One region of the Kitasatospora sp. NPDC001095 genome, then DNA from elsewhere that is predicted to be linked to it. Evidence: riboswitches for the same ligand, from Rfam matches in the RefSeq annotation. Region 1 holds a riboswitch; each other region holds the start of a gene.
What was found. A riboswitch is a leader RNA that binds a small molecule or an ion and turns the genes downstream of it on or off. The one in region 1 is predicted to bind cyclic di-AMP.
Positions count from the first base shown of each region.

Region 2: it holds a riboswitch for cyclic di-AMP, as region 1 does, so the genes downstream of both, ACWDBB_RS03860 (M23 family metallopeptidase) here and ACWDBB_RS07785 (transglycosylase family protein) in region 1, are expected to answer to the same signal.
Region 3: it holds a riboswitch for cyclic di-AMP, as region 1 does, so the genes downstream of both, ACWDBB_RS29165 (M23 family metallopeptidase) here and ACWDBB_RS07785 (transglycosylase family protein) in region 1, are expected to answer to the same signal.
Region 4: it holds a riboswitch for cyclic di-AMP, as region 1 does, so the genes downstream of both, ACWDBB_RS19220 (NlpC/P60 family protein) here and ACWDBB_RS07785 (transglycosylase family protein) in region 1, are expected to answer to the same signal.

Region 1 is NZ_JBSFKQ010000006.1:15,421-17,610, reverse strand. It holds gene ACWDBB_RS07785 (transglycosylase family protein) at 1-1,281, opposite strand, end outside; cyclic di-AMP (ydaO/yuaA leader) riboswitch at 1,268-1,431, opposite strand; gene ACWDBB_RS07780 (sirohydrochlorin chelatase) at 1,949-2,190, opposite strand, start outside.
Region 2 is NZ_JBSFKQ010000002.1:419,573-421,762, forward strand. It holds gene ACWDBB_RS03850 (alpha/beta fold hydrolase) at 1-309, opposite strand, end outside; gene ACWDBB_RS03855 (YiaA/YiaB family inner membrane protein) at 385-675, opposite strand; cyclic di-AMP (ydaO/yuaA leader) riboswitch at 871-1,029, shown strand; gene ACWDBB_RS03860 (M23 family metallopeptidase) at 1,042-1,890, shown strand; gene ACWDBB_RS03865 (hypothetical protein) at 1,950-2,190, opposite strand, start outside.
Region 3 is NZ_JBSFKQ010000048.1:21,102-23,291, reverse strand. It holds gene ACWDBB_RS29170 (MFS transporter) at 1-573, opposite strand, end outside; cyclic di-AMP (ydaO/yuaA leader) riboswitch at 927-1,064, shown strand; gene ACWDBB_RS29165 (M23 family metallopeptidase) at 1,067-2,041, shown strand.
Region 4 is NZ_JBSFKQ010000021.1:37,317-39,506, reverse strand. It holds gene ACWDBB_RS19225 (NlpC/P60 family protein) at 1-707, shown strand, start outside; cyclic di-AMP (ydaO/yuaA leader) riboswitch at 1,046-1,199, shown strand; gene ACWDBB_RS19220 (NlpC/P60 family protein) at 1,210-2,190, shown strand, end outside.

The DNA of each region.
Region 1 (2,190 bases):
GGCCCAGTTGGCGATGCTCTGCTCGCGGACGCCCGAGCTCGGGTTGGCGGCCTCGACGTACTTGCCGTTGCCGACGTAGATCGCGACGTGGTAGACGCCGGAGTCCTTGCCGTTGTTGGACCAGAACAGCAGGTCGCCCGGCTTGAGGCTGTCCAGCGAGACGTGGGTGCTGGCGGCGGCCTGGTCGGCGGCGACGCGCGGGACGGAGATGCCCGCGGCGCGCAGCGCGGCCTGGGTCAGACCGGAGCAGTCCCAGCCGCCGTTGCCGGTGCCACCGTAGACGTACGCCTGACCGATCTTCGACTCGGCGAAGGCGACCGCGGCGGCCATGCTGCCAGTGGCGGCCGGAGCCTGGGTCTGGGCCTGCGGCGCGGGCTTGGCGGCCGGCTTGGCGGCCGGGGCCGGGGTCTGCGCGGTCGGCTGGGCGTTCACGGCACCGCCGTTCGCGGACTGGCCGGACTTCTGGGAGCGGTCGGACCCGGTGGAGTCCGAGCCGGTCGCACCGCCGAAGGACAGCTGCTGGCCCGGGTAGATGGTGTCCGGGCCCTCGGTCAGGGTGCCGCGGTTGAGCTCGTACAGCCGCTGCCAGCCGCCCCGCACATTGTGCTGGTCGGCGATCGAGGACAGCCAGTCGCCCTCGACCACGGTGTAGTCGCCGCCCTGGGCCTGCTGCTGACGCTTCTGGACCCAGTCGCCGCGGTTGCCGGAGGCGGTGGAGCCGGCGGTGGCCTGCGCGCCGTCCTGGGCGGGCGCGGCGGGCTTCGTGGCGGGGGCCTGGGGCGTCGCGGCCGGAGTGGCCGGCTTGGCGCTCTGGACGGGCGCGGCGGGCTTGGAAGGGGTCGAGCCCGTGGCCGAGCCCGCCGAGGTGTCGACGGCGGCCGGGGTGCCGCCCTTGGCCAGGCCGGCCTTGACGGAGCAGACGGGCCAGGCACCCGGGCCCTGCGAGGCGAGGACCTTCTCGGCGATCGCGATCTGCTGGTCCTTGGTGGCCAGGTCGGCGCGCGTCGCGTAGGCGGTGCCGCCGAAGGCGGACCAGGTGCTGGAGGTGAACTGGAGGCCGCCGTAGAAGCCGTTGCCGGTGTTGATGCTCCAGTTGCCGCCGCTCTCGCACTGGGCGACCTTGTCCCAGGTGGCGACGGAGGCGGCCGAGGCGGTGCCCGGGGTGAGGCAGGGGACGGTGAGGCCGACGCCCGCGACGCCGAGGGCGGCGATCACGCGGCGGGTTCGGCCGGGCAGGCTGGTGCCGTTGGTGGGCAGCATGAAGACGGAGTCCTCTCCCACGCCTGCGAGGTGAGCTGTCGGATTCGGGCTGGAGTTGCCCGGCCGCGCCGGTGGGCGCGGCTTCACCCCTAGCCCTGGACCGTTCCGCAGACCGGTCCGGGGCGACTTACCTGTGGGTCCCCCGCTCCTGCCGTGGTGCGTTTTCGCGCTGCCAGGACATCCGACGGCAGGACTCGGCGTTGCGGATGAACCGGGTTCGTGTGGTCACGAACGGGGAGCACGTTAATCAGACTCAAGTTCAAACTGCAAACCACTGTGATGCGCATCACGGTTTAGTGGGAACTGCCAAAATTGCCGCCATCCATGATCGTAAATGATCGTTTTCGGGCAATGTCGTTGCTGGAGTCGACAACTGGCTCCACCTCAGAGCTGATGTGACACCGCGCCGAGTCGCGGAGCCGGCGCACCCTGGCGGTGGGGGAGTGGGCGCGATTCGAACACCTGGGCCTGCGCTCCCTATTCCCTTTCAAATGCCACCAGAACGGACATTCCGCGCTATTTTTCGCGTCATCGTCGTCATTGCCGTCCGCATCCGGGCGGGAGGGTGACGCGGGAGGGGCGATCCGGGAGGGACGACGCGCGGGCGGTGGGAGGGATAGAGCGAAGGGCCCGGAACGCAAGCCGTTCCGGGCCCTTCGGAGCGCGCCGAGCGGCGCGCGGAGTCGAACTACTGCCCGGCGGGCGCCTCGGCGGCCGCGTGGGCGCCGCGAGCACCCTCCACGACCCCCTCGGCCTCGGCGGCGGCCGCCGCCTCCGCCTCGGCCCGCGCCAGGTCCTCCGGGGACGGCGTGGGCAGCGCGGCCAGGTACGTGGAGGCGATCAGCTGGCCGACCGACGGGTACGAGCCCAGCGGCGCGGCCGACGGGCAGCCGGTCTCCTCGGCGGCGGTGGCGAGCAGCTCGGAGTCCG
Region 2 (2,190 bases), on a different contig from region 1:
GTCGTCGGCGATGGCGGCCGGGCTGTAGTCGTCCCAGCTGATCGAGGATTCGCCGAAGCCCCGCAGGTCCATGGTGACGACGCGGTGGCCGGCGGCGACCAGCAGCGGGCGCAGGTGCCGGTACGCGGCCCGGCTGTCGAGCATGCCCGGGAGCAGGACGACGGGGGTGCCGTCGCCCTGCCGGGTGTCGTCGAAGGCGATCCGGCCGCCGGGAACGCTCAGGTACTGGGTGCTCGGAGTGATGGTGCCGTTCACGGGGTCCTCCTCGGGCCGCGGGTGCTGGGCATCGGCGGTACTGCCGATAGCCATAAAGCTAAGGCTAATAGCCTTAGCCGTCAAGCGGTCGGCGGGCCGGGGGGAAGGGGCGCGGTCGGACGGGTGCGGTCAGACCCCTTCCACCTTGAACGGGTCGTGCTCGCTGAGCAGCTTCTCCAGCCGGGCCTGGTCCACCCGGGTGACCATCTCGTTGGACTCCTGCCGGTCCCGGACCACCTTCGCCAGCGTGAACGCGGAGGTGACGGTGTAGAGGAGGCCGATCCCGAGGAAGGCCCGGGTCCACCCGCCGACCGGCAAGTAGGCGATCCCGGCGGCGAGGGCGATGCCCGACAGGGCGAAGGAGAGGACGGCCTGGATGTGGTACGCGGCCGTGGTGCGGGTCTGCATCGGTGCGCTCATGGCGTCAGGATGCGGCCGCCCGGCCGGGCCGCACATGAGTAGGGGTACTCAGATGGGGCCGTGCGTGAGGGGTCGTTCGTTGACGTCCGTTCACCTGGGATCGGGCGGCCCGAAACGGATGGCTTGGAATCAGAGCCTCCTAGGATTAACGTTTGATAACGCAGCGCGGTTGTCAACGCCGTACCCAGACGGCACCGTGCGCCGTCGCCTAATCCCGCCGACCCGCCCCCGGGCAGGTCAGGGAGCCGGGGAACCACGTTCCTTGGGGTGAATCGGCGGGGCTCCGGCCCGGCCGTAGGAGACCTTCCTGCTCCGAACCCGTCAGCTAACCCGGTAGGCGCGAAGGAAGGAAAGGAGCGCGCCTCCGTGGCGTCGACGCACACCCCGGCACACCCGGCCGGCCCCGCAGCCGGTACCCAGCTCCTCGACCACCCCGGCCCGGACGGCCCCGAGGCCTTCGGCCCGGAGGCGTTCGCCGCGGAGGCCGACACCAACCGCCACCGGATGCCGCGTCAGACCCGCGGGGCCTCCCCGCTGCTCGGCGTCACCGCCGTCGCCGCCACGCTGGGCGCCACCGGCTTCGCCTCGGCGACCCCGGCCGCCGCCCCCGCCGTCGAGGTCCCGGACGAGACCCCGGTCGCCCTCTCCGCCGACCCCGGCCTCGCGCTCGCCGCCCGCATCCAGCACCAGGCCGACAGCCAGCGCACCGCCGCCGAGGAGACCGCCCGGCTGCAGGCCGCCCAGGAGGCGGAAGCCAAGGCCGCCGCCAAGGAGGCCGAGGCCAAGCGCGCCGCAGAGGAGGCCGAGCGGGCCAAGGCCGCCGCCCTCACCCTCCCGGTGAACGACTACCGGCTCTCCGCCCACTACGGCCAGAGCGCCCGCTACTGGGCCAACCTGCACACCGGCCTGGACTTCGCCGCCGACACCGGCACCCCCGTCCACGCGCTCGGCCAGGGCACCATCACCTCGGCCGGCTGGGCCGGCTCGTACGGCTACCGGATCGTCGAGACCCTGCCCGACGGCACCGAGATCTGGTACTGCCACCTCTCCTCGATCACCAAGGGCTCCGGCAACGTCGCCACCGGCCAGCAGATCGGCAAGGTCGGCGCGACCGGCAACGTCACCGGCCCCCACCTGCACATGGAGGTCCGCCCCGGCGGCGGCGCCCCGGTCGACCCGGAGCCCTGGCTCCAGCAGCGCGGCCTCAACCCCTGACGCACGCCCACCGACGCACCCGCGGGAGGGCCCTGGACCGGGGCCTCCCGCGCCGCGCCTCACTCCTCGACGGGCAGCTGCGCCAGGTACGCGTCGATCTCCTCCGGGCCCGGCTCCGGCGCCAGCTCCGGGAACTCCGTCACCAGCAGCCGCGGCAGCCCCGGCACCGTCCAGGCGCCGAACAGGTCGAGCGCCGCGTCCACCGCCGCCTCCTCGAACCTCCCGAAGTCCCCGGCCAACTCGTCCGGCATCGGCCGGCCCAGCGCGGTCAGCCGCGCCAGGTTGCGGTAGCTGCGCCGC
Region 3 (2,190 bases), on a different contig from region 1:
CCGGGTGGCGACGGCGATCACGGCGGCGGCGAGCGGCAGGTTCAGCAGGAAGATCCAGCGCCAGCCGGGGCCGTCCACCAGCCAGCCGCCTAGGAACGGGCCGACCGCCGCCGACACCCCGCCCAGGCCGGACCAGAGGCCGACCGCCGCCGAGCGGTCGTCAGGGTGGAAGACGGCCTGGAGCATGGCGAGCGAGCCGGGGGTGAGCAGTGCCCCGCCGATGCCCTGGACGGCGCGGGCGGCGATCAGCACGTGGATGTTCGGTGCGGCGGCGCAGGCGGCGGAGGCGATGGCGAACCAGACCACGCCGATCAGGAAGACCTTGCGCCGTCCGTACCGGTCGCCCAGCGCGCCGCCGAGCAGGATCAGGCCCGCCAGGGTGAGCAGATAGGCGTTCAGGGTCCATTGCAGGGACGCGAGGGAGGCGCCGAGGTCGGCGCCGATCCGGGGCAGGGCGACGTTCACCACGGTGCCGTCGAGCATCGCCATGCTGGAGCCGAGCACCGTCGCCAGTAGTACCCAGCGGCCCTGCGCGGTGCTCAGGCGCAGGGTGCCGGCCTCTGAGGTGGCCACGGGCGAATCCTGCGCTGCCGGGGCGCACGTGACAAGGGTCACCGGTGGGTGTGTTGACGGTGGGCGGGGTGTGAGTGGGCGGCTGCGCAGCGTCGCGGATCTCGGCGCAGGGTCGTGGATCAGTGGCGGGGGGTGAATGGATTGTGTACGGAACGTGTGCTCCGGCCTGCGGAGGGTCACCGGGGAAGGGGGAATGGTTGCGCTTTCAAAGATCGACATTGCTTCACCCGAACGGATGGGTTTTAGTTCAGCGACCGCCCGGCCAGTCCGGACGGATCCGCCGGGTGGAACGCCGAGTCCTGCCGCTGCCCGGTGGTTCGAAACGAACTCTGTACGGCAGGAGCGGGGGACCCACAGGTAAGTCGCCGGACCGGAGTTCGCGCCTCAGGGCGCGGGCGTCCAGGACCGGCTAGGGGTGAAGCCGCGCATGCGGCCGGGCAACTCCAGCCCGAACCCGACAGCTCACCTCGCAGGCGTCGGAGAGGAAACTTCCATGCCTGCTCAGGCTCGTCGTATCGCCCTGCCCCGCGCCGCCCGCATCGGCATCGCCACCGCCGTCACCGGCGTCTCCTTCGCCCTCCCGCTCGTCACCGCGATGAGCGCCCAGGCCCACACCGCTCCGGCCGCCCCGGTCGCGCAGGCCGCCGCCTCCGCCCGCGCCGAGTCGGCCGCTGCTCCGGCCGCCCAGGCAGTGCAGGAGAGCTACCGCGTCGTCAGCGGTGACACCCTGTCCAAGATCGCCGAGGTCAAGAACGTCGAGGGCGGCTGGCACGCGCTGTACGAGCAGAACCGCTCGGTCGTCGGTGCCGACCCGAACCTGATCTTCGCGGGCCAGCGGCTCGCGCTGCCGGGCCACGCCGTCGCGCCGTCGGCCGACTCCGCTCCGGCGAAGGCCGCCGCCCCGGCCGAGTCGGTCGCTCCCGCGACCCAGGCCGCCAAGGCGCAGGACCGGGTCCAGGTGCGGACCGAGGCCGCCAAGCCGGCCACGCAGCTGCAGACCCAGCTGCAGGTCGCCACCCCGGCCCAGGCCGTGACCGCCACTCCGGTCGCCGCCGCCACCTCCGGCTTCGTCGCCCCGCTGGCCAACCCGAGGCTCGGCACCGCCTACGGTGTGGCCGGCTCGATGTGGGCCTCCGGCCACCACACCGGCCAGGACTTCGTCGCCTCCACCGGCACCCCGCTGCGCGCCATCGCCAACGGTGTCGTGGTCAAGGCCGGCAACGGCGGCGCCTACGGCAACGAGGTCGAGATCAAGCTCGCCGACGGCCACTACGCCGAGTACGCGCACCTCTCCTCGATCGGCGTGAGGATCGGTCAGGCCGTCACCGTCGGCCAGCAGATCGGCCTGTCCGGTGCCACTGGCAACGTGACCGGCCCGCACCTGCACTTCGAGGTCCGCAACGGCTCGGAGTACGGCTCGGACATCAACCCGGTCGCCTACCTGCGCGCGCACGGCGTCGCGCTCTGACCCACGGCTGAGCTCCGAGGGTTTCCGGAACCACCGTCGCTGCGGGGCGAAACGATCCTCCGGGATGGTCATGTCGGGTGACCGCTCGACCGGGTGATCGCCGCACGGCGGACATGGGCGCGGGACACGCCCAGGCCGGCCCGGCCGTA
Region 4 (2,190 bases), on a different contig from region 1:
TCGACCCGTCCGTCCAGCTGATGCTCTCCTCCGACCCGTCCGGCTACCTGGAGAAGGCCTCGACCGTCCAGCAGGCCAGCACCAGCCAGGCCGAGGCGCTCAAGGGGCTGCTGGAACAGCAGCGCCGGCTGGACCAGGAGAAGGCCGAGGCGGCCGCCGTGCTCGCCTCGCTGGACACCACCACCAAGGACCTCAATCAGGCCAAGGCGGACGTCAACACCAAGCTGAAGGCCGCCCAGGACCTGCTGAACTCGCTCGGCGCCGCCGACCGCGCCGCGCTGAAGGCCCAGCAGGCGCAGGACGACCGCGCCTCGCGCGGCAGCGAGCGAGTCGACCTCGGCAGCCTGCCGCCGGCCAGCGGCTACGCGGCCGTGGCGATGGCCAAGGCGATGAGCAAGCAGGGCTCGCCGTACGTGTGGGGCGCCACCGGCTCGACCACCTTCGACTGCTCGGGCCTGATGGTCTGGTCGTACGGGCAGGCGGGCGTCTCGCTGCCGCGCACCTCGCAGGAGCAGGGCCACTACGGCACCCGGGTGCCCTCGCTGGACCAGGCCCAGCCCGGCGACCTGGTGATCTACGGCTCCGACATGCACCACGTCGGGATGTACATCGGCAACGGCATGGTGGTCCACGCGCCGCACACCGGTGACGTGGTGAAGGTGATGAAGGCCGACGCGATGCCGATCAACACCATCCGCCGGGTCTGACGGTCCGACACGCCCGCCGGGCTCCCTCGAGGGCCTGTGAAAAGCGCCACCCTCCCTTGGGGGTGGCGTTCGGCTTTCCCGCCCTTTCGCGACCACATGCTGAGAACCGATCAGCCTTGTGTGTGCCAGTGGTCACCATCGGTCATTTTCACAAAAGAACTTGGGTAATCTTCTGCCTTTTTTCTGACAAGGATTTGAACGGATCACGGTTCAGTTACTAGGGTCATGCTCCGAACCACCGCACTGTCGATCGCCCAGCCAGGGTGGCGGCGGTGGTTACCGCCGAGTTCGCGAGGCAGCGGGGCAGGTCGAAGCGACTGCCCGACAGGGGAGCCCAGTGTTCGGGGGCGCTGCGGAGCGGAGCCGGGGAACCATGTTCCTCCGGGGTGAATCGGCGCCAGGTCGGCCGGTGGAACGGCCGTGAGGCGTCGTAGGGCATGCTTCCGGCCCGAACCCGTCAGCTCACCCGGTAGGCGGACGTAGGAAGAAGGAGTCCGCCTTCGTGGCGTCCCATCGTCGTCCCAAGCCCGCCGGTCGCGCCCGCGTCTCGATCCTGACGGGTGTCGCCGCGGCGGCCGTCGTCCTCTCCGCGCAGGGTGCCCACGCGGACCCGCAGCCGACCAAGGAACAGGTCAAGGGGCAGGTCGACCAGCTCAACGAGCAGGCCGAGGTCGCGACCGAGAACTACAACGCCGCCCAGGCCAAGCAGCAGGAGCTGGAGAAGCAGGTCTCCGGCCTGCAGGACCAGGTGGCCCGTCAGCAGGCCCAGGTCACCGAGCTCCAGGGCGGCCTCGCCGAGATCGCCGGCGAGCAGTACCGCAACGGGGGCATATCCCCGACCGTCCAGCTGATGTTCTCCTCCAGCCCGGACAACTTCCTCAGCCAGGCCGGCACGCTGAACCAGGCCGGCAGCACCCAGAAGGGGCAGCTGAAGGAGCTCCAGGAGCAGCAGCGCAAGCTCGACCAGGACCGCAACGAGGCCCAGGGCAAGCTCGCCGAGCTGGAGTCGACCACCCAGCAGCTGAAGGCCTCCAAGGACGAGGTCCAGGGCAAGCTGAAGGCGGCCCAGGACCTGCTCAACACCCTGACCGAGCAGGACCGCCAGGCGCTGCGCCAGGCCGAGGAGAAGGCCGCGGCCGACGCCAAGGCCAAGGCCGACGCCGCCCAGGCGCAGCAGCAGCAGGCCGACCGCGCCTCGCGCGACAACAGCCGCGGCAACCTGGCGACCGGCTCGACCGCCGCTCCGGTGAAGGTGGCCGCGGGCAGCTCGCGCGGTGCCGCCGCCCTCTCGTACGCCGCGTCCAAGGTCGGCAGCCCGTACGTCTGGGGCGCCACCGGCCCGGGCTCCTTCGACTGCTCCGGCCTGATGGTCTGGGCGTTCAACCAGGCCGGGGTGTCGCTGCCGCGCACCTCGCAGGCGCAGGCCGGGGCCGGCACCCGGATCGGCTCGGACATCTCCCAGGCCCAGCCCGGCGACCTGCTG